DNA from 3 places in the Arthrobacter sp. TmtSoilC48 genome. Region 1 is predicted to be linked to each of the others. Evidence: riboswitches for the same ligand, from Rfam matches in the RefSeq annotation. Region 1 holds a riboswitch; each other region holds the start of a gene.
The links. A riboswitch is a leader RNA that binds a small molecule or an ion and turns the genes downstream of it on or off. The one in region 1 is predicted to bind cyclic di-AMP.
Positions count from the first base shown of each region.

Region 2: another riboswitch for cyclic di-AMP. It lies ahead of AC6I97_RS19490 (M23 family metallopeptidase); the one in region 1 lies ahead of AC6I97_RS20445 (aggregation-promoting factor C-terminal-like domain-containing protein).
Region 3: another riboswitch for cyclic di-AMP. It lies ahead of AC6I97_RS00275 (NlpC/P60 family protein); the one in region 1 lies ahead of AC6I97_RS20445 (aggregation-promoting factor C-terminal-like domain-containing protein).

Region 1 is NZ_AP046049.1:4,451,391-4,458,581, forward strand. Features, by position in the region: gene AC6I97_RS20420 (LysR family transcriptional regulator) at 1-661, shown strand, start outside; gene AC6I97_RS20425 (SixA phosphatase family protein) at 719-1,243, opposite strand; gene AC6I97_RS20430 (winged helix-turn-helix domain-containing protein) at 1,449-2,315, opposite strand; gene AC6I97_RS20435 (response regulator transcription factor) at 2,982-3,722, shown strand; gene AC6I97_RS20440 (sensor histidine kinase) at 3,726-5,219, shown strand; cyclic di-AMP (ydaO/yuaA leader) riboswitch at 5,354-5,511, shown strand; gene AC6I97_RS20445 (aggregation-promoting factor C-terminal-like domain-containing protein) at 5,517-6,329, shown strand; gene AC6I97_RS20450 (glycoside hydrolase family 13 protein) at 6,550-7,191, opposite strand, start outside.
Region 2 is NZ_AP046049.1:4,234,095-4,241,285, forward strand. Features, by position in the region: gene AC6I97_RS19480 (NlpC/P60 family protein) at 187-939, opposite strand; gene AC6I97_RS19485 (C40 family peptidase) at 1,038-1,766, opposite strand; cyclic di-AMP (ydaO/yuaA leader) riboswitch at 1,771-1,934, opposite strand; gene AC6I97_RS19490 (M23 family metallopeptidase) at 2,080-2,910, opposite strand; cyclic di-AMP (ydaO/yuaA leader) riboswitch at 2,917-3,146, opposite strand; gene AC6I97_RS19495 (iron-dependent transcriptional repressor DtxR) at 3,346-4,041, opposite strand; gene serC (phosphoserine transaminase) at 4,346-5,476, shown strand; gene AC6I97_RS19505 (DUF3027 domain-containing protein) at 5,559-6,197, opposite strand; gene AC6I97_RS19510 (cold-shock protein) at 6,206-6,589, opposite strand; gene AC6I97_RS19515 (hypothetical protein) at 6,823-7,038, shown strand; gene AC6I97_RS19520 (helicase-associated domain-containing protein) at 7,126-7,191, shown strand, end outside.
Region 3 is NZ_AP046049.1:44,144-51,334, forward strand. Features, by position in the region: gene AC6I97_RS00260 (PEP/pyruvate-binding domain-containing protein) at 1-1,132, opposite strand, end outside; gene AC6I97_RS00265 (universal stress protein) at 1,153-2,190, opposite strand; gene AC6I97_RS00270 (NAD(P)/FAD-dependent oxidoreductase) at 2,619-3,311, shown strand; gene AC6I97_RS00275 (NlpC/P60 family protein) at 3,494-4,261, opposite strand; cyclic di-AMP (ydaO/yuaA leader) riboswitch at 4,265-4,433, opposite strand; gene AC6I97_RS00280 (copper resistance CopC family protein) at 4,607-5,230, opposite strand; gene AC6I97_RS00285 (NCS2 family permease) at 5,344-6,786, shown strand; gene hutG (formimidoylglutamase) at 6,860-7,191, shown strand, end outside.

The sequences.
Region 1 (7,191 bases):
GCCTTCCGGGCTGCTGCGGCTGGTGGCGTTCTCAACGGCCTGCCGTGGCTTGGTGGGGCCCATGCTCGGACGTATCGGTAGGGATTCGGAACTTGAAGTCAGCGTACTGGCGGAGGACCCGCGTGAAGCCGTGCACCGGGTTGCGTCAGGCGAGGCTGAGCTTGCGGTAGTGCATAACTGGAACTCCGTGCCGCTGGTCATTCCTGAGAACCTGGCGCACGAGGACCTCTGCCTGGACCAGGCCGACGTCCTCGTTAACAGCAGCCACGAACTTGCCGGACGGACCGTCGTCGAGCGTGAAGACCTGCTGGACGAAACCTGGGTCAGTACGCCGGCCGGCGCCATCTGCAACGAAGCCCTCCTCCAGATCTTCGCCGGGCTTGGGAGGGTCCCCGATATCCGTGTCTACGATCCCGATTTCTCCACCCATATTGCCATGGTGGAGCAGGCCGTGGCCGTAGCACTGGTGCCTCGGCTGGGCAGGCCACCCCTGCCACCCGGCGTCGTTGCAGTGCCGGTCGTCAACCCCATCCAGCAGCGAGCCGTCGGAATCGTGTATCGAAAGACCATGACCGCCAGCCCCAATATCCGGCATGCCGTCCGGCTGCTGCGCGAAGTGGCGGCAGAACACGAGCTGCCCGTCCGCCCTGAACCCAAATAGCTCGCAATAGGGGTTGTTTTGAGCCCTCGAAACAACCCCTAATGCCAGTCAGTTGGGTTACTTGCGCGGCACTTTGAAGTGCGTCAGACGAGCGTCCTGCCCATCCAGCTCCGCCCATGGCTTCTCAGTCTCCATCACCGTCAAAGCACTGGTTGGGAACCGTGTGGCGGCATCCATGTAGGCATCATGGTCCGAGTCGCGCGAAGCAAGATGCATGGCCAGGTCCTGGACACCGGGCATGTGCGAGATCACCATCAAGGTGGTGACAGTGTCCGGGACATGGTTGATCACGGTCAACATCCGGTTTGCCGAGGCAGCGTACAAGCCGTCCTCGAGCTTGGGCGTCGGGGCTTTGTCCCCCAACTCATCGCACACCCACGTGCAGGTTTGGCGGGTCCTCAGCGCAGACGAGCACAGAATGAAGTCTGGAACTACCCCATGCTTGAGCAACCATCGCCCAGCCAGCGGAGCTTCACGGTGTCCGCGTTCCTCGAGGGGACGTTCATGGTCCGGGACCCCCATGGGCCAATCCGCTTTGGCGTGGCGCATGATCACCAGGCGCCTGATGTGATGGTCACTCATTCCACAACCTTAGCGCCGCGAAGGCACATGCTCACTGGCCCCGAAAGTTCGAAAGCGGCCCACCGAAGAGAGGGCGCTGCAGCGCAGCGGGGCATCCCGAAAGCGCCGTTGTTGCGTGAGGTACGAGCGCAGGCGCCGAGAGATCGTCCCGCGAAAGCGAAAGCGCCCGCCCTTTACAGGACAGGCGCTTTCGCGGAAGCAATGGCTAGATCGAGTATTCCGGAGCGGCCCAGACGATGACCTCAGGGTGCTCGTAGAAGCGGTAGCCCTGGCCACGCACGGTGCGTACGGTGTTGGCGAGGCGGCCCAGCTTGGAGCGGAGGCGGCGGATGTGGACGTCGATGGTGCGCTCGTTGGGCACTTCTTCGGCGTTGCGCCACAGGCCCTCAAGCAGTTCGTCGCGGCCAACCGTGCGGGTGCCGTTTTCGACGAGGTAGTTGAGGAGTTCAAATTCCTTGAACGTCAGGTTCAGCGACTCACCGTCGAGGTGGACTTCGCGGCGGGCGAGGTCGATCAACACGCCGGAGGGGCGGGCTTCCTGCTGCGGTGCCGGGCGTGAAGCCTCGGTGCGCTGGCGGGCGGCGACCGTGGGGTCACCGAAGGTGGAACGTACGACGTCGAGCGCGGAGCCGGGTGCCCCGGCGGGTGCGACGGCGACTGCAGCGTAGCTCTCAGCGCCGGTGACCAGGGACTGGGCGTAGGCCCGGATTTCCTGGGCGAGCTTGGCAATGGAGGTTCCAGCCGCTGCTGCAGTTTCTTCGTCAATGCCCATGTAGAGCACGAAGCCGCGGGCCACGTTGTCGTTGGCAACGGGACGGAGGCGGTCAGACTGCGCAATGACGGGAGTAGGCGCCGTCATGGGTGCTGGCTCATTGGTGGGAACTGCCCGCAACTGGCCGTAGGAGTTGGGGTTGTAGCCCTGGGGCACGTAGCCGGGAGCCTGCTGGCCGTTGCCCTGGGTGGCGGGGGCGTAGCCGGGGCGGTTGCCGAAGCCGGGGCGGAGGCCTGCGTTGGAAGCGGCCTTGTTGGCGTTTCGGACGGAGATGTGGACGTAACCGGATGCAACTGACATGGAGTGATTACCTCAAAAGTGAATAGCCGTCATCGCGGCTTCGAATGCTGGTTGTCCCCGCAATGAGTTTGGGGAAGGGCGCCCAACGCTGGGCTAGGGGGCGAATGCCTGAAACTTCTTCGGGGTGGAAAGTTAGGCTTGCATTCGACAACAGCGGGTCTCGTCGCCAGCGGGTGTGCTGGACCAGATTGCTGCGGCTGCAGGTGCTGTTGAGTTCTTGTTCACATTGGAAGTGTGCAACGTAACAATGGCAACACGCAAGTAACAAAGCGTGAAACCGTCCACATTTTGAGACAAGAGGGTCTATTGTGCCGCAGATCACAATTCTTCCGTCGCGGAAAATGAACGTCATTTCATTCGGTCTCGGTGAGAAATATTCGGCTTATCATGAATTTTCTTCGGCAGATGGTGCATGATGACCTCCCTGATTCCCATGAGGGGCAAAAGGACGGAATCTCAAGATCTGAAACACTTGCTGTCCAATCGCAACCTGCTCCAAGCTCGAATTTTTCCCTCAAAATCTGCTACAAGCCGTAGAAGGCGAGTATTCACTGCCGCACTCCCGCAACGCCTACCAATGAACTCCCACGTGGCTAGTGTTGACCTCACAGCATCCTCACAGGACCGGCAAAGCTTCGGCAAACCAGCAGAATGGAGAGTTGTCACATGGCATCCCCGCACTCCATGACGAACAACCTTCCCCAGCTTTCCCACCCGGACGGCTCCCCCATCCGAGCCTTGGTGGTGGACGACGAACCGAGTCTCGCTGAGCTCATGAGCATGGGCCTCCGCATGGCAGGCTGGTCCGTAGCGGTGGCAGCCGACGGACCGGAAGCTGTGAAGCTTGCCAAGGACTTCCGCCCCGACGTGCTGGTGCTGGACGTGATGCTTCCAGGATTCGACGGCGTCGAGGTCCTCAACCGGATCCGCGCCTTCGCGCCGGAAGTGCCCGCACTGTTCCTCACGGCCAAGGACGCTGTCCAGGACCGCATCGTTGGCCTGGCCGCCGGCGGGGACGACTACGTCACCAAGCCCTTCAGCATGGAGGAGGTTCTCCTGCGCCTGCACCGTCTCGTACAACGCTCGGGCGTTGCGGCCATGGATACAGCGGAACTGGTGGTGGGTGATCTCACCCTCAACGTGGACACACGGGAGGTTTCGCGCGCCGGCGAGGACATCCAGCTCACGGCAACGCAGTTTGAGCTTCTTCGTTATCTCATGGAGAACCCCAAGCGGGTGGTCAGCAAGGCACAGATCCTTGACCGCGTCTGGGACTATGACTTCGGCGGGCAGGCCAACATCGTGGAACTGTACATTTCCTACCTGCGCAAGAAAATCGAAGCCAACCACCCGCCAATGATCCACACCATCCGTGGCGCTGGCTACGTCATCAAGCCTGCGGACTGAATCTTGTCCACCTCTTCCGGAGTAGCCCGTAAGACCCAGCGGAACTGGCTCAATCCCTCCACCTGGCATCTGCGCACGCGGTTGGTCCTGGTGGCGATGGCATTGCTGGTGGCGATTTGCGGTGCAGTTGGAGTGGTTAGTTACGCCTCCATGGACATGTACTTCAACAAACAGCTCGACAAGCAGTTGGAGCAGGCGTCAGGCCGCGCGAATGACTTCGGCAGACCGCCGTCGAACTTTCCCTCCAGCGGTCGGCCGGATCCCCTTGAGGCCCGTGGCCAGGGCGCCGGGACACTTAACGCGAGGATCGATGGTTCCACGGTCATCAACTCGGGCTTCCTCAACGCAAACGGTCGCCGGGTCGCACTCTCGGCAGAAGACAAGCAGGTCCTGCTCTCGCTCCCCCGCGACAACCGGCCCGTAGACCGTTCATTGTCCAACGGCGACTATCGGCTGGTGGCAGTTGAGACCAACTACGGCGATGTGATTGCGACAGGCCTGCCGTTGGCTGACAAGCAAAATGCCGAGGCCTCGCTGGTATGGACCATGGTGTTTGTTTCACTTGGCGGCCTGGTGCTGATCGGCCTCGCCGGCACCGTCATCATCCGCCGGACCATGCGGCCACTGGAGCAACTCTCGGAGGTTGCAACGAAAGTATCGCGCCTTCCCCTCGACGCCGGTGAGGTGGCACTCGCGGTGCGCGTACCGCCGTCGGCCGCTCATCCTGGAACTGAAGTTGGCAGCGTGGGCCACGCTTTGAACCAAATGCTCAACAACGTTTCCAGGGCCCTGGAAGCCCGTCAGGAGAGCGAAACCAAGGTCCGGCAGTTCGTTGCCGATGCCTCCCACGAACTTCGGACACCGCTGACCGCCATCCGTGGATACACCGAGCTGCTTCGTATGACGGAGAACTTCACGGAGGACGGCAGGAAGTCGCTGGCGCGGGTCCAGAGCCAGTCGGAACGGATGACCACGCTTGTGGAGGACCTGTTGTTGTTGGCGCGCCTGGACGAAGGCCAGCCGTTGAAGGTCACGGATGTTGATCTGACGCAGCTGGTGATCGAGACAGTCAGCGACGAAAAGGTGATGGCACCGGACCACATCTGGAAGCTCCAACTCCCTGACGAGCCCATTACGGTGCGCGGGGACGCAACCCAGCTGCATCAGGTGCTGGCCAATCTGCTGTCCAACGCCCGCAAGCACACCGATCCAGGTACCACGGTGGTCACAGGCGTCATGCTTTCCGCCGACGGTAGCGCGGTGGTCACAGTCACGGACAACGGGCCTGGTATTCCGACTGCTTTCCAGGGGCGAATCTTCTCGCGTTTTGCCCGGGCTGACGCGGCGAGATCGGGGTCGGAAGGGACCTCCGGATTGGGCTTGTCAATCGTCGAATCCATCGTCCAGGCGCATGGCGGCAGCGTGGAAGTAACGTCCCAGCCGGGACGCACGGAGTTCACTCTCCGACTCCCCGCAGCTTTGAACGAACGCATATAACGAATCGGGCAACATGACTCGCCGTGAACGTGATCTCTGTTACCCAAATGTGACTTAAGCCGAAACCTCCTGTACCTTCGAAAGGGTGGGTCGCCCCTAACTGGCCCACACCCGGGATGCGCCGAGCTCTGCCACTTCCCGGAGTTCCGTTCTCATTCGAGGCAGAGACGGGGGACCCAGAGTCTCCGGGCACAGTACTTTCCTTGCCCTTGGGGTGAAGCCGCAGCCACGCGCGCGGCCGGATGACCTCATCCGAACCCGACAGCTAACTCCGCAGGCGCTGAGAGGTAATCACACATGTCTGAACTCAACGATCAGACGCGCCCTTCCGCGCGTCACCGTGACGAACACAACGCTCCCCTGACGAAGTCGCAAACCGTTCTGAAGAACGCTGCACGCCGCGGCAAGACCGGGCAACGAATGTCTGTTGTTGCAGGAGTCGTTGCCGCAGCATTGGGCGTCGCATCGCTTGGCCAGGCCGCAAACGCCGCATTCAATCTCCCCGAAACGAGCCGGGCGTCCGAGACGCAGGCTACCGCCCAGGCCAGCAACAAAACAGCTGAAATCTCGGCGTCCTTGGATGCTGCTGCCAAGAAGGGCGCTGCAGACAGGGCCGCTGCAGACCAGGCAGCTGCGGCACAAGCCGCCGCCGAAAAAGCTGCGGCCGAGAAAGCCGCCGCCGACCAGGCAGCTGCCGCACAGGCCGCCGCCGAAAAGGCTGCCGCTGATGCAGCCGCCAAGCAGGCTGCCGATGCCGCCGCTGCTGCAGCCGCAGCCGCAGCCGCCACTCCCAAGGCCGTGGACGATCCCGCCGCTGCCAAGGCATACGCCGCCAGCATCCTCGCCAACTACGGCTGGGGTCCGGGCGAAATGACTGCCCTGAACACACTGTGGGAGAAGGAATCCAACTGGCGGACCACCGCGACCAACACCTCCAGTGGTGCCTACGGAATCGTGCAATCATTGCCCGCTTCGAAGATGGCAACCGCAGGCGATGACTGGCTGACCAACTACCAGACCCAGATCAAGTGGGGCCTGAACTACATCAAGGAACGCTACGGTTCCCCCTCGGCGGCCCTTGCCTTCCACTTGGCCAACAACTGGTACTAAGCCAACTCAATAAGCGGGCTTGAGCCCACCCCAGCGGGCTCAAACCATGCAGGGCCCGATTGCCGCCCCGCTTTCCGCCGTTCGCAGCAGTGATCTACTGATGCGCCCGGGCGGGAGGCGGGGCGGTTTTCGCCGCACCAAGGCCGAAGCCTGGTTCTTTGACGCCGGAGCCAGGTGATCACAGAGCGAGCGTTCTGGTCCACACATCAGCGACCTCCCGTCATTCTGGTCGACCCCCGGTTTCGTCAAGGACGGATAGCTGATTCGAGATGGCAGCCACAGGAGGCTGCAAGCGACGGAACACTTTCAATTCCCAAGGGCGCATCATCAGCGATGCTTCAGTGGCATAGTTGCCAAGCACCTGATCCGCAGAAGCCCAGGAAGCGTCATCGATGTCCACTTCTACTTCGCGATCTGAGAAGTTGCCGAGGACAAGCATCTCCACTCCGTCCAGGGAACGCATGAAAGCATAGACATTCCGGTCGAAGGGCAAGAGCATCCTGAAGTCGCCGTGCGAGATCACAATATCGGAGTGGCGCAACCCGATTAGTTGCCTGTAGAACGTGAATACAGATTCCGGATCATCGATTTGTGCCTCGGCGTTGATGGAACTGGAATTGGGATTCACCGCTATCCATGGCGTGCCACTGGAGAAACCAGCCCCGGGAGTCGAATCCCAATGAAACGGTGTGCGGGCATTGTCGCGGTTAAGAGGACGCACCGCCTTCAGGATTTCTGCCTCAGATTGCCCACCGTGCCCGCTAGCTTCCCGGTGATAGTTGAGGACTTCAATGTCCCTGTGCTCGCTGATCGCGTCAAAAACCATATTGGTCATACCTAGTTCCTCACCCTGGTAAACGTA
Region 2 (7,191 bases), 220 kb from region 1:
TGGCGAAAATTCATGCGCGGGACACCTTGCAGAGGACGCGCACATTCCCTGAGGCCACGGAATCGGACTTGCGCCCCCCCGGATTTGGGTGTCGGCAGCCCGCTTCTCTGGCTGCCACGAAAACCGGTGATTAAAGCAGAACACCCCGCCGACCTGAGCCTGCGGGGTGTTCCGTGAAGTAAGTGATCAGCCGTTGACGCGGATGAAAACGGGGCCGGAGCCAACGTTCACGCTGAACAGTGCCGTGGTGGATCCGTTCCATCCACCGTGGACTGCCATGCCGTTGCCGACGTAAACAGCGATGTGTGCCATTCCGCCATAGCCGCCGTTGGCGTAGTAAGCGAGATCGCCAGGCTGGGCTTCAGCTGCACTGACCGTGCGGCCGAGGGAGAGGTAGCCGGCCGGCCAGTCGTGGAAGTGAATACCGACCGCGGCCAGCGAGTTGGTCACCAGCATGGTGCAGTCCTGTGTGACGCCGAGCTGTGCGTAGGCCGCTGCAGCGATAGCTGCACCGAGGCCGCTGGATGCAGCGGGCGCCTTGGCTGCGGACGCGTCAGCGTTGACCGCCAAAGTTGCGGTGCCACCGGCAGCCGGAGCTTCCTTGGCGGTCGCCTTCTGGACGACGGGAGCCGGGGCTTCCTCAGTCTTGACCACAGGGCGCTCATAGGAGATGGCAACGCTGGAATCAGCAGCAATGGTGGCCTGGGCAACCGACTGCACGTCAAGGGTGGAAGCAGACGTAGATTCCCGCTGAACGTTGGTGTCCGCAGCATTGGCAGCAACTCCGCTGGTCAGGACAAGGCCCGACGCAGCTGCGATCACTGCTGCCTGACGGCCAACGCCACCGGCGTTGTCGCTGACAGCCTTGGCAATGACGGCAAGTGAGCTGGTCTTGGGGGCCTCAGCTCTATGCCGTGCAACCTTGTTTGCACTGGTCATGATTACTCTCTTTTCGTAGCCGCGCACGCTGGGACCGCACGCGGGTTATGGGCTGCCAGCACTTGGGGGGCATGCTGGCTTACCCCGAATGGGATTTCCTAGCGGAGGGTGTAGAACGAGGATGTGCCGGTGGAGGCCACGGAGTGCAGGAGCGTGCCCTGGCTGGGGTTCAAAGCGCTGATCATCATGCCGTTGCCGACGTAGATGCCCACGTGGGCTCCGCCGTTCTGAACGACGAGGTCGCCAGGGGCAGGGGTGCTGGTGGGGGTCATGATCGTCCAGGCATTGACGCGGGGGATGCTGATGCCGGCCTGGGCGTAAACCCACTGGGTAAATCCGGAGCAGTCCCAGCCGTTGGGGGAAGTGCCGCCCCAAACGTAGGGGTGGCCGATGCCGGTGTAGGCAATTGCTGCAAGTCCGGAGGCTGCCGCGCTTGAAGCAGCATCCTTGGCCTTGGAGGACAGGGCACCGAGGGTGCTGTTCGCTTGGTCTTCGGTCGACGTGCGCTGGGAGGCCCGCTGAACCTTGGGAGCTTCCTTGGTGACCACAACGGGGCTTTCGAAGGAAACCGTTGCGGTGGGCTCCGCGGTAACAACTGCGGTGGCGACCAACTGCTGGGTGCTGGAAGATTCCGACTTCGAAACGTCGGTGTCAGCGGCCTGGGCCGGGAGTCCAACACTGAGAACGAGCCCCGAGGCTGCGGCCAGAACGGCGGCTTGGCGGCCTACGGTGCCTGCATTGGTTGAGACAGCCTTGGAAAGGGTGTTCAACGGGTTCGTGCGAACCAATTCGGCGCGATGGCGCGCAGGGGTAGTGCGTGATGACACGAAGGTAGCCTCTCCCAATGCCTGCGAGGTGAGCTGTCGGATTCGGATGGGAGTCATCCGGCCGCGCGGCTTCAAGGAAGCTTCTGCGACTTAACCCCAAGGTCTTCTGACTCGAAGACCAAAATTGGTTCCCCCGCCCCTGCCAGACGATTTTTGCGAACGGACCTCGAGTGGTGGCAGAGCTAGGCAATCCACTCAAGTGCACCGGCCCCCTAAAAAGCCGATGCGCTTTAGACGGTACAACAGATGTTCGTGAATGTCACATTCAGGTCACGGGGCGTGTCATGGATGCGAGAGACAACCATCAAATTGCTCAGAGCCAGCCCATGGGATCTACGACTTCGCCGTTTACCTGGACCTCGAAGTGGAGGTGGCAGCCGGTAGATGCTCCTGTGGTGCCACTCAGCGCGACGGTATCGCCGCGGCTGACAGTCTGCCCCACCTTGACGTTGAAGGACGACAGGTGGTTGTACGTGGTCTCAAGGCCGTTGCCGTGATCAATCACAACGCGATTGCCTCCGCCGTACTCATGCCACCCGGCGAACGTGACCTTGCCTGCAGCGGCGGCGTGGACGGCGGTTCCGCACTGGGCCACGAAGTCCTGGCCACGGTGGAAGTCACCGGTGCCGCCGGTAAGGGGGCTGACGCGGTAGCCAAACGGCGATGCCGTGACCAGCTTGTCCAGAGGACTTCCCAAGGTGCCAAGTGAGGAAGCACGCTGAATGCTCCCCGCTGACTGGGCGCTCAACAGCTGCTTGAGCTTGCCGTCCGGGTCAGCGGCGGTGGCCACTGCGGCACGACTGAAATCGATTTTGGCAGAGGCTGCTGCAGAAACTTCGGGCTGGCTGCCACCGGGCACGGAGAGCGCCGCCTCGGTCTGGCCCGATTCCGACGTGGCCATGACGGGGCTTGTGGCAGGCAGACCTACAGTCAGGGCAAGTCCGGTGGCTGCAAGCGCGACACCGGCCTTCTGCCCTACACCACTGGCTGACGCGAAGTCGGCTACCTGGCGCAACGGGCTCTTACGGCGGCGCACCTGACGCGGGGTGTCGCGTGGCCGGATCTCCATTGCGGCGCGGGCTGGCCGCAGCTCAGCAGTGGGGCCGGACGCACGGCGACGGCCCCTGACGTTCTGCGATGTCAAACTCTGTTCCTCTCTGGAAAGCCTGCGAAGTTAGCTGTCGGATTCGGGTCAGAGAGTTCAAAGACCCGGTCCGCACGAAGCGCAAACGGCACACAGGTATCCCCGGAAGGACTTGCGTTAGTAGGCACTTCTGCTGCGGACTTCACCCCAAGGCTGCTTCTTTAGGCAGCCGCTTGTGGTTCCCCCGCCTCTGCCAGTAGTTGATGACACACCTGATCTGCTGGCAGAGCTCGGCTCCAGATCAGGTAACGCTTTGGTATCGGCGCTAGTAGATAACTATAGGTGATTAAAGCCCGCAGTAATAAATTCGTTATCTTTCCAAAACGACCGTGTTGCGGGTGCTCCATATCATCAGTCGCGGAAAGCCGCAGGTCATACGCGCGCCAACCACCACAAAGTGAGATCCGACACTCCCGTGGTCAGGGCAAGTCAGAGTCAGCTGACGGCGACGAAGACGTGCGCAGCGACCTCGGGAGGCAGCTCCAGTGCTCCTTCAATGCCCGGAACGCGGACGGAGATGTACTCCCCCACCCGTTCCAAGGAGACGGTTGCGCCAGGACGAATTCCGCCTTCATCGAGCTGGGTGAGGAGCTCGGGCTCAACCTGGATGGGTTCAGCAAGCCGGCTGACCACTACACGCGAATCGGCAGCGTACCCGTCCATCGCATGCAGCAGGTTCACGTCCAGGCGGGAAAGAGGCTGGTTGGCGAGGCCGCCAAGGGCTTCCAAGCCCGGAATAGGGTTGCCATATGGTGACTCTGTGGGGTGCTGCAACAACTCATAGAGCCGCCGTTCCACCCGTTCGCTCATGACGTGTTCCCAGCGACATGCTTCGTCATGAACGTACGCCCAGTCCAGACCAATGACGTCCGCCAGGAGCCTCTCGGCAAGGCGGTGCTTCCGCATGACCTCGGTGGCCCGCTTGCGCCCGACTTCGGTCAGCTCCAGGTGGCGGTCGTTGGACACAATCACCAGGCCGTCACGCTCCATGCGTCCAATGGTCTGGGAAACCGTGGGACCCGAGTGCCGCAGACGCTCCGCGATGCGTGCGCGAAGAGCCACGATGTTCTCTTCTTCAAGCTCCAAAATGGTCCGAAGATACATCTCAGTGGTATCGATCAGATCCGTCATCCAGCTCAGCTCTCCTCGAACGCATTTCTTGCGTAATCTCCACCGTACCGCGTCCCAGCCAAGGTGGACGGTGTGCAACCGACACCTCCGGAACGTCAATCCAAGCCTAGCTTATTTGGAATTACTCTGGATAATTTTTCCCTGGGTCGAAATGCCTGTGGTGATCCGGCATTCCACGTGGCGGACTATGACACCCGCAGATTCCTGACGCTGGGTCCGGTCAGGCAGAATGAGGGAGTCGAAGGGGCAGCCGATGCCACCTGCCCACCTCCCCCTCTCTAACCGATACCCATTGGAGCCACACGTGAGCGACAACAGCATCACTATTCCCGCCGACCTGCTGCCCAAGGACGGACGATTCGGCGCGGGACCGTCCAAGGTCCGCCCGGAACAGGTCCAGGCCCTGTCTGCCGCATCGACCACCATTCTTGGCACGTCCCACCGTCAGGCGCCGGTCAAGAACCTGGTGGGTTCGGTCCGCGAAGGACTCAGCCAGTTCTTCCGTGCACCCGAGGGCTACGAGGTTGTCCTCGGCGTCGGCGGTTCCACTGCTTTCTGGGATGTAGCAGCTTTTGGGCTCGTTGAGAAAAAGGCCCAGCACCTTTCCTTCGGTGAATTCGGTTCCAAGTTTGCCGCGGCCACCAACAAAGCCCCCTTCCTGGATGCATCCTCCATCATCACGTCCGAGCCCGGCACGCGGCCGGTCTCCCAGGCGGAGGCCGGGGTTGACGTCTATGCCTGGCCCCAGAACGAGACTTCAACCGGTGTTGCAGCCCCTGTAAAGCGCGTCGAAGGCGCCGATGACGGTTCGCTCGTCCTGGTGGACGCCACTTCAGCCGCCGGCGGGCTGGACGTCGACGTCGCCGAATCGGATGTCTACTACTTCGCCCCGCAGAAGAACTTCGCCTCTGACGGTGGCCTGTGGCTGGGCCTGTTCTCCCCGGCAGCGTTGGAGCGCGCGGCCCGGATCAAGGCCAGCGACCGCTGGATTCCGGACTTCCTGGACCTGCAGACCGCTATCGACAACTCCAAACTGAACCAGACGTACAACACACCTTCACTGTCCACGCTGGTGACTTTGGATGCGCAGGTGCAGTGGCTCAACAGCAATGGTGGACTGGACTTCGCCAGCAAGCGCACGGCAGACTCTGCCAGCCGCATTTACTCCTGGGCCGAGGCGTCCGAGTACGCAACACCGTTCGTCGCGAAGGCTGAGGACCGCTCCAACGTCATCGCCACGATCGACTTCGATGACTCCATCGACGCCGCGGCAATCGCCAAGATCCTGCGGGCCAACGGCGTCGTGGACACCGAGCCGTACCGCAAGCTTGGACGAAACCAGCTTCGCATTGCCACGTTCGTCGCTATCGAACCGGACGACATCTCGGCCCTGCTCGCCAGCATCGACTACGTCGTGGGCGAACTCAAGAAATAAACTGAAGAAGTAACTGTCGCGGAATTCCGCGCAAGGCAGGAAACGGCGTCGTCAGGGTTCTTCCCGGACGGCGCCGCTGCCGTTAATCGCCCAGGCGGGCGACGTCGTCGTCATCGTCGTCGTTATCCACCGCGTCAGGATCGGCGGCTTCGGCGGCAGCGTCTTCCTCGGCCTGCACGGCTTCCTCGGACACTTCCTCCACCGTCTCCTCCACCAAGGGTGTCTCGTCTTCCGGGCGGACACGCTTTGCCCACGGGACCCATTCCGGGGCAAGGATGGAATCCTCGGAGGGCAGGAGCCCCAGCTCGCTGACTGTGACGATCTTCGACCGGGAATTGCGCGTGATCACGGCATACCACTGCCACCCGCCGTATCCGGCAAGCTTGGACTCGAACAAGTGCGTGACCACGCGGTCGCCCTCGGACTTTGCGCCTACGTGGGCACCTACCTCGCCCGGGTTCGCGATAGTCTCCACCGCTTCCCGCGCGACGTCGACGGCGGCGGCCAGGAACGCATCCGGCTTGCCAGTGCGCCACACCGGGATGCCTGCCCGCGGCTTCGCTGCGACCGGCTTCCGCGCAGGGGTGTCGCTGTTTTCAGGGGCTTGCCCGTTGACAGGATTCCCCCCGGTGACAGGGACGTCGGCGGCAGAAGTGACGGCCCCAGGGCTGGCCTGTGCGTCCCTTCCGGCCTGTGTGTCCTGTGCGGATTCCGAAGTCATGGCGGTTCCTAGGCTTCCAGCTCGTCGGCAACCTTGCGCAGAGCCATACCGATGGCCTTGGCCTTGTTGCCTTCGGGGTACTTGCCGGAAGACAAAGTACCGGACAGGTTATCCAGCACGGTCACGAGGTCCTGCACCAACGGCGCCAGGTCTTTGGCGTTCATCCGCTTGGCCTTGGCGATGGAGGGCGTCTTGTCCAGGACCCGAAGGCCCAATGCCTGGGCACCGCGACGGCCATCTGCCACGCCAAATTCCACACGCGTACCGGCTTTGAGCTCGGTTACGCCTGCGGGCAGTGACGTCTTGGGCAGGAATACCTCCTGGCCGTCCTCAGCCGCGAGGAATCCGAAGCCTTTTTCCTTGTCATACCACTTGACCTTGCCGGTGGGCACGTAATCAACCTTCTTCGTTCTTGCTGTGGAGACACGTCGTGCCGCCACCGCATCCGCAGGGATTTGCGGGATCGAGGGAGACAGCACGGTCCGTGTTGGTCTGTTACTTCAAGGTTATCCTGCCGGACCACCTATTCATGCTTTGCCGCCGCTTTGCGGCGCCTTTGCTTCACGCTTGCGGTGCCTTTGCCCATGGGCCTGGTCCGTGTGGCCCTGCTGCTAGCGTTAGGCGCATGACTTCCCCGGGTTACCGCCGCCCCCTCATGATCGTTGCCGCCATGATCGCCGTCCTGTCCTTGGCCGCAGTGGGCGCGGTCATGGCCATCGCCTTTAACAGTGGAGTTGCGCCGGTGTGGATCACGTCCACCGCCCTCTATGGGCTGCCGGTTGCCTTCATGCTTGCAGTGGTCCTGGTGTTGGACGCCATCCGTCAACGGCGCCGGCAGTAGCGAATGAAGCACCGTCAATAGCAAATCAACCGGGGCAGCTTTGCCCTGGCCACGCACGAGCGGCCCGGTGGCGGTAACGTTGGATTGATGTCCCTCATTCGCGCGCTCAGCAAGGAACTGGAAGCGCGCAGCGACAATTCGCTGCGGGCCTTG
Region 3 (7,191 bases), 4.4 Mb from region 1:
CCGCCAGGCCCATGGGCGTCAGAGGCCTGGTGAGTCCTTGGGCGAGGCTGAAGTTCAGGAACGCGTGCTCACCGGGAGTCGCCGGCACCCGCGAGGTCAGCGGATAGAGGGTAGTAATGGGCCTTGCCTGCGTGAGCCAGAGTTTCCCGGACGAATCGATCGCCCATTCTGTATCCTGCGGGGCTCCATAGTGGGCCTCGACGCGCCTTCCCAACTCGGCCAGCGCGTGGATCTGGTCATCGCTGAGGCACGGCTGCACGGCGTGATTCTTGGTTGCCGCGGCCTGACCGGCCCGCTCAATTCGTTCGGTGCCACCGCCGGCAAGCGATCTGATCTCTACCTGCCGGTCACCCAGCGACCGCTTCAGGATGGAGTTGGTCTGCATATCAACTACGTACTGATCGGGATTAACGGCGCCTGACACTACGGCTTCTCCCAGACCAGGGCTGGCATCGATCACAGCTTCACGGCGCCGCCCTGTCACGGGGTTGGCCGTGAACATCACACCGGCCGTCGCGGAATCCACCATCTCCTGGACAACGACGGCCAGCGTCACCGTGGCATGGTCAATACCGTTGGTTGTCCGGTAGCTCACTGCCCGGTCCGTCCAGAGCGATGCCCAACAGCGGCTTACGGCGTCCAGAACTGCGTCTGCTCCCACTACGTTCAGGAAAGTGTCCTGCTGCCCGGCGAAACTCGCGAAGGGCAAGTCCTCGGCCGTGGCTGAGGACCTCACTGCGACGGGGGCTGCGTCTCCCAACCTCCGATACGCCGTCCGTACCGACTCAGCGACGTCGGTGGGAACTCCGGCGTCGAGCACCAAGGATCTTGCCCGGGCGGCGAGCCTATTCAGTTCGTCAAGGTCAGAAGCTCCGGCGTCCTGTAGAAGTGCAAAGATCTCCTCCATTCCAATCGCGGAAAGGGCGTACCGGTAGGCCGACGTTGTAAGGCAAAAGCCCGGCGGCACAGGAAGGCGGGCGGCATTCAGCTCGCCGAGATTGGCGGCCTTGCCGCCTACCTCGGGGAGCATGTCCGCCCGGATGTCGGCAATATCCCGAATGAAGACTTGCCCGTTTACATCCGGGCCCGCGCTGTCTTCCTGCCTATGCTTCCCGGGCTGCTGGTTATCCATGGACGGTTCGCGCCATGGCCCTAAGCCGCGCCGAGCATGGGTCCGAATTTGGGCCGGTCTGCCAGCCGCGGATCCTCGCGGTCCGGAACAACGAGGACCGGCCCCTTGGCGTGATGGAGCACGCCATCAGAGGTGGAACCAAGGAGCATGCCTGCAAAACCACCCCGGCCCCGCGTACCCAGGACAACCAACTCCACTCCCCGGCTGGCCTCAACCAACACGTCCACTGGTGAGCCGTCCCTAAGGTCCGTTTCCACGGGCAGCTGCGGGAAGTGGCTGCGGAGCCAGGCGACGCCTGCATCCAATTGGACTTTGATATCCGCGAACAGGGCATCGCGATCCAACGGTGCCGGCACCCAGGCCAAGGAGCCGCTGTACTGCGGGACTGCGCAGATGACGCGGAGTTTGGCCCCCATCCGCTGGGCTTGTTCGGCTGCCTCGAGAACGGCGACGCGGGCCTGCTCCGAACCGTCCACACCCACGGCGACGACGTTTTCCACCGTTCGCGGCCCGGCCTTGGCGTGCTCAGCCTTGATGTGCTTGTCCTCGGTGTTCTCGCCCAAACGATCGGCGCAATACAGCGGGACCGTTACGGTGGGGCATTTTGCGTGGGCCGGCAAGGCGCTGCTGACCGAGCCCAGGAGACGCCCGACAAAGCCACCACGGCCACGGCTGCCAAACACGAGGAGTGCAGCGTTCGCAGAGAGGTCAAGGAGGACTCCCGCGGCATCCCCATTCTCCACTGACGCATCGACGTCAATGTTGTAGCTTGAGACCTTATCCATGGCTTGCTTGACGATTGCTTCCGCGCCCTCGCGGATCACGGAATCGTCCACGGTGGCGTATCCGCCGTCGAGGCCGGACGCTGCGAAGATGGGCACCGAATAAGCCGTGACTATATGCAGGGGAAGTTGGCGCCGTTCCGCCTCACGCGCAGCCCATACAAGGGCGCATTGACCATGCTCGGAACCGTCCACTCCGACGACGATTCCACCAGGCGCCACAGCCTGGTCCCCGCCGTCCAGTGGTTCTTCAATGTGTCTGCCGTGCTGGTCCATGGGGCCCGCCTCTCCACCTACTGCTTGATGTTCCGGCCATTCTGCCAGAGGTTCTCCATACCGGTGATCCTTTGCTGGCGCGCAACCAATAGCCGGGGCCGAAGAAACCCTCGGGGTTCTCCTTCCAATGCCCACTATTCTCGGTTGGCAATGCCGAATCAAGGCGACTTTGGGCTATGTGGATAACGGTCCGGGCTCGGTTTCCGGCACGCTCACCACGCGCCGGGTTGCGCTGCGGATGAACATCCAAAACACGCTGTCGCCGAGGCTATCCATGGCAGAAAAAGTTCGGTAGTGTTCGAGTCACCGAATGGCCGGCAAAGGTGTCCCAGGACACAACCCGGCCATTTATTTGCGGCCGCTTGGGGAACTCGGACGCGATCCAGCGCGCTGCCGAAAGGCACACACGTCAAGGAGGAACCCAAGCAGTGTCACTCACTCCTGATTCCGTCACGGAACGGACTACCACCGTGGTGATCGGCACCGGCCTCTCCGGCCTGGCTGTTGCCAGCGAGCTCAGCCGCTACGGCGTCGGTTCCATCGTGCTGGATGGCTTTGGTTCTTTATCGACCACCGGACCAGCGGTCCACACGGGAATGCTCCAGCGCTGCGACGCAGCAGATCCCGCGGCAATGCAGGAGCGCAACGAGATCCTGCGCCATTTGCGCAATTACGCCGCCAGCCATCACTTGGATGTCCGCACCACCACACGCGCTGTTCGGCTGGACTTCCTGGGCGGCGACTCGTCGTTGCAGCTTGGATACGGACCCGTTGCAAGCCTGACCACGGGCAGCCTGAGGGCTGGGATGAGCGTCTATGGCCCCCTCGAATCCACCCCACGTCAATGGGCCGTGCATACAGCCAGCGGGGTTCTCCTGGCAGACCACATCGTGGTGACGCGCTGCGCCCAGAGCCAGCTGCGCCGAATGCTTGCCGATCTGGGAATCGCCATAGGCCAGAACTTCGTGGCAGCCATGCGTGCAGTCGGGATGCACTTGGTGGGCGTTGGGGAACTTATTACACCCACGCCCAAGGAAGTACTACGGCAAGCCAAGGCAGTGGGGCAAGCGATCTCATCCAAGGTGGCCCTCCCCGCCGGGCCGGGCATCGCCCTCGCCTAGAACCTGGCCTGGAGCCTTTACCTGGAACCCTGCGCGTAGAAACCTGGCGGAGAACCCTGGCCTTGAAACGATCGAGCCAACCAAAGCATGTTCCTAAAAAGAACAAAAATTAACCCAAAAGGCCGGCGCCTCCGAAGACATTTGTCCTCGAAAGCACCGGCCTTTGAGTTGGAGCGTGAAGCTTAGGCGCCAGCGCGTACGTACGTGATGGGGCCGGTTGCGGTGAGCCAGCTGATCGGGTGGATGCCCGTCTGGTTGCCGTTGATGCCACCGCTGATGGCCTGGCCGTTGCCGATGTAGATGGCTACGTGGCCGGACTGGACGATCATGTCACCGGGCTGGGGGTCGCTGACAACCTTGCCGTAGTTCAGGAACTGCATGGGTGCGAGGTCGCCAACCGGGATGCCGGCAGAGCCGAGGGCCCGTTCCACCATCGCGGTGCAATCCTGCATGATGCCGATCTGGGCGTAAGCCGAGGCGACCATGGCAGCGTTGATGCCACCAACAGCCGGAGCTGCAGCAGGCGCGGATGCCACTGGGGCGGTAGCCGTAGTAGTTGCAGCGGCCTGGACGGTAGCCGCTGCGGGCGCCTTCTTGGCCGCCGGAGCCGGAGCAACAGGAGCCGGCTTTTCAATGACGGGAGCCGCTACGGAAGCAACCGCGGGGCGCTCGAAGTTGATGGTGGCCGTCGATGCGGCCGTAACAACCTTGGTGGGACCCTCGGTAACGGTCTCGGCGACAGTAGCGGGGCTGGAGTCGCGCTGAACAGGGGTCTCTGCTGCGTGGGCAGCGATGGAGCCCGTGAGGACCAGGCCTGAAGCTGCTGCGATGACAGCGGCTTGGCGACCTGCGCCGGAGGCGTTGCTGGCAACAGCCTTGGAGATGGAGATGAACGGATTAGGACGTACGCTGTCCGCCTTACGACGGCCGCGAAGAATGCGTGAAGACATGAAAGAGCCTCTCCCGATGCCTGCGAGGTTAGCTGTCGGATTCGGATGGGAGTCACCCGGCCACTATCCCCCGCTGTGCAGCGGAAGCTTCGTGACTTCACCCCAAGGCGCGCTCTGAAAGCGGGCCAAAATGGGTTCCCCGTCTCTGCCGTAGGTTTGTCTGCGAACGGATTCCGGACTGCGGCAGAGCTAGGCAATCAGACCGGAATGCCCGTTACGTGGAACAGGCACAGGTACAACCCTACGGGAAGATCACCGCAAAGTCACATTTACGTAACGAGCAGTTCGTTTTTGGCGTGTCGCAGTAACCGTTTCGAGATCTTCGCAAGTATGTAGAAAACCCCGCTATTCCGGGGAATTTTCGCCATCCGGGTCGTTGGGGGCCGCTAGCTTCTTCCGGGCTGTAACAGCGAGGAAGATCACGAGACCGATCGCCACCACAGCGAGGCCAACGATGCTCCAGGGGAAGGGCTGGGAAGCTGCCGGAGCCGGCTCAGTATTTTCCGTACCGGGGGCCGCTGTGCCCGCCGTCGGAACAGCCGCCGAAGCCGGGGCGGAGGCACCTGCCGAGCCGCTCGCCGTCGTCGTGCTTGTCCCGGAAACTGTGAACTTGAAGGTTCCCTCGATCGGGTGGGAGTCTGAACTGACCACGCGCCACACCACGGTGTATTCGCCGGCTGGAGCGCCCTGACGCAGCTTCTGGACAGCCCTGTTGTCGATGATTTCCACTGCGCCATCTGCCCAGTTTTCGCCCCCGGCGGTGACGGTCACGCCGGAACCGATGGCCAGTGGCTGGTTGTTGAACGTGATGGATACCGACGCCGGCACTTCAGCCACCCTGGCACCGTTGGCCGGGGTTGTTGATTCGGCGACGTCGTGCGCGGAGGCCGGAGCAGCTCCAAGCAGCAACGCGCAAGCGAAAGCAAGAGCGGCTACGACGGCGGCCAGAAGCGGGCGGATGGTACGCATGGGGCGGTTTCTCCTAGTGTTGGCTTCCTTACAGACTAGGCGAATCGTTCCAGCACCCCACATTGGCGGGCATAGGATTTGAGAGCAAACTCCCCCGATCCCCGGAGACCTTCATGCTTAAACAAGGTTCTGCAATCGACCGCTACTTCAAGATCTCCGAGCGCGGGTCCACATACTCGCGGGAAATCCGCGGCGGCTTCGCGACCTTCTTCGCCATGAGCTACATCGTGGTCCTGAACCCGCTGATCCTCTCCGGGGCAGACTCGAGGGGAGCATCGCTCGGCTTCACGGCCGTAGCGGCAACCACTGCCTTCGTTGCGGGCATCCTCACGATCCTCATGGGCGCCTGGGCGAAGCACCCCTTCGCGGTGGCAACGGGCCTGGGAGTGAACGCATTCGTCGCCGTGACGGTTGCCTCCCACCCGGAACTGACCTGGCCGGACATGATGGGGCTGGTGGTGCTTTCGGGTGTCACCATGCTCATCCTGGTACTCACCGGATTCCGCACCGCCGTTTTCAGGGCCGTCCCGGAAGCGCTCAAGACGGCAATCGTGGTGGGCATTGGCCTGTTCATCGCCTTGATCGGGCTGGTCAACGCTGGTTTTGTCCGCCGCATTCCGGATGCCGCCGGCACCACGGTCCCGCTGGGCCTTGGCGTGGATGGGAAGCTGATGGGCTGGCCGACGTTGGTGTTCGCTGTCGGCCTGGTCCTGACCATTGCGTTGGTGGTGCGAAAGGTCCGCGGGGCAATCCTGATCGGCATCGTGGTGTCCACCGCCCTGGCCGCCATCCTCGAATTCACGCTTCACATTGGTCCCAGCTTCGACGGTAAGAACGTCAACCCCCGCGGCTGGTCGCTGGTTGCGCCGACGCTTTCCGAATGGGGCGCCCCTGACCTCTCCCTGATCGGCAAAGCCAACCCCTTCGGAGCTTTTGAACACCTCGGTTTCGTGGCTGCTGCGCTGTTGGCTTTCGTGATCCTCCTCAGCATCTTCTTCGACGCCATGGGCACCATGGTCGGCCTGGCCAACGAGGCAGGAACCGTGGACGAACACGGAAACATTCCCAATGTGGACCGCGTCCTGCAGGTTGATGCCCTGGGCGCAATCGTCGGTGGCGGTGCCTCCGTTTCGTCCAACCAGATCTTCGTTGAATCGGGCGCGGGCATTGGCGAGGGCGCCCGGACCGGTCTCGCCTCCATTGTCACGGGCCTGCTCTTCCTGGTGGCCATGTTCTTCACGCCGCTCATCAACCTGGTCCCGTTCGAAGCCGTGGCTCCTGCGCTTGTGGTGGTGGGCTTCATGATGGTGTCCCAGGTTGGCAAGATCGACTGGCAGGACTGGGGCGTTGGCATTCCCGCCTTCCTGACTATCGCCCTGATGCCATTCACGTACTCCATTGCCAACGGCCTGGGCGCAGGCTTCATCTCCTACGTCCTGATCCGCACTTTCCAGGGCCGTGCCCGCGAAGTCCACCCCCTGATGTGGGCAGTGGCGGCTGCGTTCCTGCTGTTCTTTGGCATTGGAACTGTGGAGGAGTTGTTGGGCGTCAAGTAGCGATGTCCGGCATCCCGGACACTGCAGCACGCTATAGCTGTTTTTTGGCCCGCTGGTGGGGTGTGCTTAAAGCATGGCTCCAAACACCAGCACCAACCCTTCCGTAGACGTCCTTCCCGCACCATGGACCGGCCGCTTTGACGGCGACGGCGACGAACATCGCCGCTGGTGGCAGGCCATCCAACCCCTTACTTCCCCGGCCATTCCCGGCGCCTCGCGTCCCGCCGTCGTGCTGGGTTTCTGCAGCGACGCCGGAGTGCGGCGCAACAAGGGCCGTGCGGGTGCCTCCGCGGCTCCGGCCGCCATCCGCTCGGCGCTGGCTCCCCTGGCTTTCCACCTGGACCGTGACGTGTTCGACGCCGGCGACGTGGTTGTGGAGGACGACTCACTGGAAGAAGGCCAGCA